Regions from separate parts of the Pseudomonas sp. NPDC077186 genome, predicted to be linked through region 2. Evidence: predicted binding sites of a transcription regulator. Region 2 holds the regulator's gene; the other holds the start of a gene.
What was found. Region 2 encodes sigma-54, which starts transcription at its own class of promoters, with help from an activator protein. Its sites were predicted from a motif close to ANTGGCATNNANNTTGCTNT; they were not measured.
Positions count from the first base shown of each region.

Region 1: ACIGKL_RS00990 (CmpA/NrtA family ABC transporter substrate-binding protein) is a predicted target of sigma-54. The motif match lies at 982-1,001, and genes of this name have one in related genera.

Region 1 covers NZ_JBITWE010000001.1:212,958-215,153, forward strand. The annotation lists gene ACIGKL_RS00980 (lipoprotein) at 1-313, opposite strand, end outside; gene ACIGKL_RS00985 (transcriptional regulator) at 462-776, shown strand; gene ACIGKL_RS00990 (CmpA/NrtA family ABC transporter substrate-binding protein) at 1,139-2,196, shown strand, end outside.
Region 2 covers NZ_JBITWE010000002.1:174,001-176,196, reverse strand. The annotation lists gene hpf (ribosome hibernation-promoting factor, HPF/YfiA family) at 1-249, opposite strand, end outside; gene ACIGKL_RS09455 (RNA polymerase factor sigma-54) at 349-1,842, opposite strand; gene lptB (LPS export ABC transporter ATP-binding protein) at 1,979-2,196, opposite strand, start outside.

The DNA of each region.
Region 1 (2,196 bases), on a different contig from region 2:
TGAACGCCGCCGGCAGCAGGGTGGTTTCCCCCTCTGCCGCGCCGTGGCGCTCGGTCAGCCATTGCAGCTTGCCGCAGTTGGGCGTGTCGATCACATAGCTGGCGGCGATGCTCGAGTGATGCCCGGGCAGACGGATCACGTCCAGCACCCTGCCCGCCTCCTCCACGCGCCGGCCGTCGGACACCAGCACGGCCCAGGCCTGCTCGCCCTCGATCACCAGGTAGGCGCCGTTGGCCTGCGGCCGTTCGATCTGCGGCTGGGCGCAGCCGCTCAGCACCGCCAATAGCACAATCGTCATCAGCATCTGTTGCATTGCCAATTCTCCTCTCGCAAGGCGTCCACCGTGCGGGGCGGACGGGTCGATGTCGCTGCAGTGGCCTCACTATCCACCAACACTGTTTATTTGTACAGTATTTTTCGTTTACCCTTGGCCTCTCGAACCAATGCACAGGAGCCGCATCATGCTGGACGTACTGCAGCTGAAACACCGGGTGAACCGCATGCCGCTGGAGCGGGTGCGCGAAATGGTCGAGGAACTGCAGCTCGAGGGCATCGTCACCGAGAACCGCACGCCCTTTAACCGCCAGCACTTCAACACCTGCTTCGCCGAGATCGAGGCGTTGCTGCAGCGCGCCGGCTACCACCGCCAACTGGATGTGGTCGGCTATCAGGGCCTGGCCTACGCGCTGTTCGACCCGGCACGCTGGGAGGCGGTGGAGGTGCTGCGCTGGCTGCGCGATTTCGTCGAGGAAGCCAAGGTCAGCCCCGCACTCTGAACGCGCGCGATACGAACCAAAAGCAGGCTGAGCGGCCAGATCCCTGCACGGCTGCAGGGCATCGAGCGCCTCTGGCGGCGCCAGGATGGTCGGCTACGGCGCCGCCCAAGCGCGTCGAAGTCTCAGGCTATCCATTTGATACACAAGGCATTTCCTCATCTCCACGACGGCTCTGCCATGCATTGTCGGGAACGCTGCCGGCACACTTGGCAAAGGCTTTGCTAGGTCAGGACTAACCCACGTCTTAGGATCGCCAACGGCGGTGATCGGGACGAATAGACAAAGACGTCAAAGGCACCCACTGCTCCGGCAGCGGGCTGTCTGCGACGTCTTTTTTCGTTTCTGATAGCTGAGGAATTGCCATGCACCGTCGCATACCGCTGAAAAAGACCCTGTCGCACCTGAGCTGTGCCGTAGCCCTGCTGCTCTCGCCGCTGGCCCTGGCCGCGGAGCCGGAGAAGGAGGAACTGAAGTTCGGCTTTATCAAGCTGACCGATATGGCGCCACTGGCCATTGCCTATGAGAAAGGCTTCTTCGAAGACGAGGGGCTGTACGTCACCCTGGAAGCCCAGGCCAACTGGAAAGTGCTGCTGGACCGGGTGATCGACGGCGAACTGGACGGCGCCCATATGCTCTCCGGCCAACCGATCGGCGCCACCATCGGCTTCGGCACCGAGGCCGAGGTAGTCACCGCCTTCACCATGGACCTCAATGGCAACGCCATCACCATGTCCAACGCGGTATGGGAGGAGATGAAGAAGCATGTGCCCATGGCCGGCGGCAAGCCGCTGCACCCGATCAAGGCCGACGCCCTCAAGCCGGTGATCGACCAGTTCGCCGCCAGCGGCAAGGCCTTCAACCTGGGCATGGTGTTCCCGGTATCCACCCACAACTACGAGCTGCGCTACTGGCTGGCGGCCGGCGGCATCCACCCCGGCTACTACGCCCCGCACAAGGGCGACACCAGCGGCCAGATCGATGCCCAGGCGCTGCTCTCGGTGACCCCGCCGCCGCAGATGCCGGCCACCATGGAAGCCGGCACCATCCACGGCTACAGCGTTGGCGAGCCATGGAACCAAGCCGCGGTGTTCAAGGGCATCGGCGTGCCGGTGGTGGCCGACTACGCCATCCGCAAGAACATGTCGGAGAAGGTCTTCGGCGTGTCCAAGAGCTGGGCCGAAGCCAACCCGGAGACCCACAAGCGTGTGGTCAAGGCATTGATCCGCGCCGGCAAGTGGCTGGACGAAGGCGACAACGCCAACCGCGCCGAGGCGGTGGAAATCCTTTCCCGTCCGGAGTACGTCGGCGCCGATGCCAAGGTGATCGCCAACTCCATGACCGGCACCTTCGAGTTCGAGAAGGGCGACAAGCGCGAGGTACCGGATTTCAACGTGTTCTTCCGCTACCACGCCACCTACCC
Region 2 (2,196 bases):
ACGGTCGAGTTTGTCGGCCAACAGGTCGATGGCGGCGTACATGTCTTGGTGTTCGGCGTTGGCGACGACCTCGCCGCCGGCGACGTGCAGGGTAGCTTCGATCTTCTGCTTGAGCTTCTCGACCTCCATGGTCACCTGAACGTTGGTGATCTTGTCGAAGTGGCGTTCCAATCGGCCGAGTTTCTCGCCGATATAGTCACGCAGGGCGTCGGTCACATCCAGCTGGTGTCCACTGATGTTGACTTGCATACCGCTTTCTCCTTGTTGCCTTGTGTAAGAGGCGGGTCCTATGCGACCCGCCGCCGGAACACTTTGGCTTGGAAGCGAGAGGCTTCCAATCGATCTGGCCTACATCAGTCGCTTGCGCTCGCTGGAGGGCGCTATGCCGAGGGATTCGCGGTACTTGGCGACTGTCCGACGGGCGACTTGGATGCCTTGTGCCTCCAGTAAACCAGCGATCTTGCTGTCGCTCAACGGCTTTTTCGCGTTTTCTGCGGCAACCAGTTTTTTGATGATGGCGCGGATCGCGGTGGACGAGCATTCGCCACCCTCGGCGGTGCTGACGTGGCTGGAGAAGAAGTATTTCAGCTCGTAAATGCCGCGCGGGGTGTGCATGAATTTCTGCGTGGTGACCCGCGAGATGGTCGACTCGTGCATGCCCACCGCCTCGGCGATATCGTGCAGCACCAGCGGCTTCATCGCCTCGTCGCCGTAGTCGAGGAAGCCGCGCTGGTGCTCGACGATCTGCGTGGCGACCTTCATCAGCGTCTCGTTGCGGCTCTGCAGGCTCTTGATAAACCAGCGCGCTTCCTGCAGCTGGTTGCGCATGAAGGTGTTGTCGGCGCTGGAGTCGGCGCGTTTGACGAAGCCGGCGTACTGCGGGTTGACCCGCAGGCGCGGCATGGCCTCCTGGTTCAGCTCCACCAGCCAGCGGTCGTTGTGCTTGCGCACGATGACGTCGGGCACCACGTACTCCGGCTCGCTGGACTCGATCTGCGAACCCGGGCGCGGGTTGAGGCGCTGGATCAGGTCGATGACCTGCTTGAGCTCGTCTTCCTTGAGCTTGCTGCGGCGCATCAGCTGGGCGTAATCGCGGCTGCCGAGCAGTTCCAGGTAGTCGCCGACCACGCGCTGGGTCTCGCTCAGCCAGGGCGTGCCGGCGGGCAGCTGGCGCAGTTGCAGCAGCAGGCATTCGCGCAGGTCGCGGGCGCCGATGCCGGCCGGCTCGAACTGCTGGATGCGGTGCAGCACCACTTCCACCTCGTCCAGCTCGACGTCCAGTTCGGGGTCGAAGGATTCGGCGACTTCCTCGAGGCTTTCTTCCAGGTAGCCGTCGTTGTTGATGCAGTCGATCAAGGTGGCGGCGATCAGCCGATCCTTGTCCGACATCGGCGCCAGGTTGAGTTGCCAGAGCAGGTGGCTGTGCAGGCTCTCGCCGCTGGAGGTGCGGGTGGTGAAGTCCCACTCGTCGTCGTCGTTGCTCGGCAGGCTGCTGGCGCTGGTCTGGTAGACGTCTTCCCAGGCGGTATCGACCGGCAGTTCGTTGGGGATGCGTTCGTTCCACTCGCCGTCTTCCAGGTTGTCCACCGTGGGGGTGGTTTCCTGGTAGCTGTCTTCCTTGCTCGGGGTGGGCGCGGCGCTTTCCGCGCCGTCGGCCATGGGGTCGCTGTTGTCGAAGTCGTCGCCGTCTTCCTGGCGCTCGAGCATGGGGTTGGACTCCAGTGCCTCCTGGATTTCCTGTTGCAGGTCCAGGGTCGACAGTTGGAGGAGGCGGATAGCCTGTTGCAGCTGCGGGGTCATCGTCAGCTGCTGGCCCATCTTGAGGACTAGCGATGGTTTCATTGCAGACCTTAATTCACCGGCGGGTTACGCCTTCCACTACAGGGCGCCGGGGCGCCACCAGGAAGCAAATTATATGCCTGAGTTTAGGGGGTTTGCCTAGGTCTTGTAATCTTTCTGTAGTGGGAGTAATCGGTGCCTACAAGCGGAACTCATGGCCCAGGTACACCTCTTTCACCGTCTGGTTGGCGAGGATGGTCTCGGCGTCGCCCTCGGCGATCAGCTGGCCGTCGTTGACGATGTAGGCGGTTTCGCAGATGTCCAAGGTCTCGCGCACGTTGTGATCGGTGATCAGGATGCCGATGCCCTTGGTCTTGAGGTGGTGGATGATCTGCTTGATGTCGCCCACCGAGATCG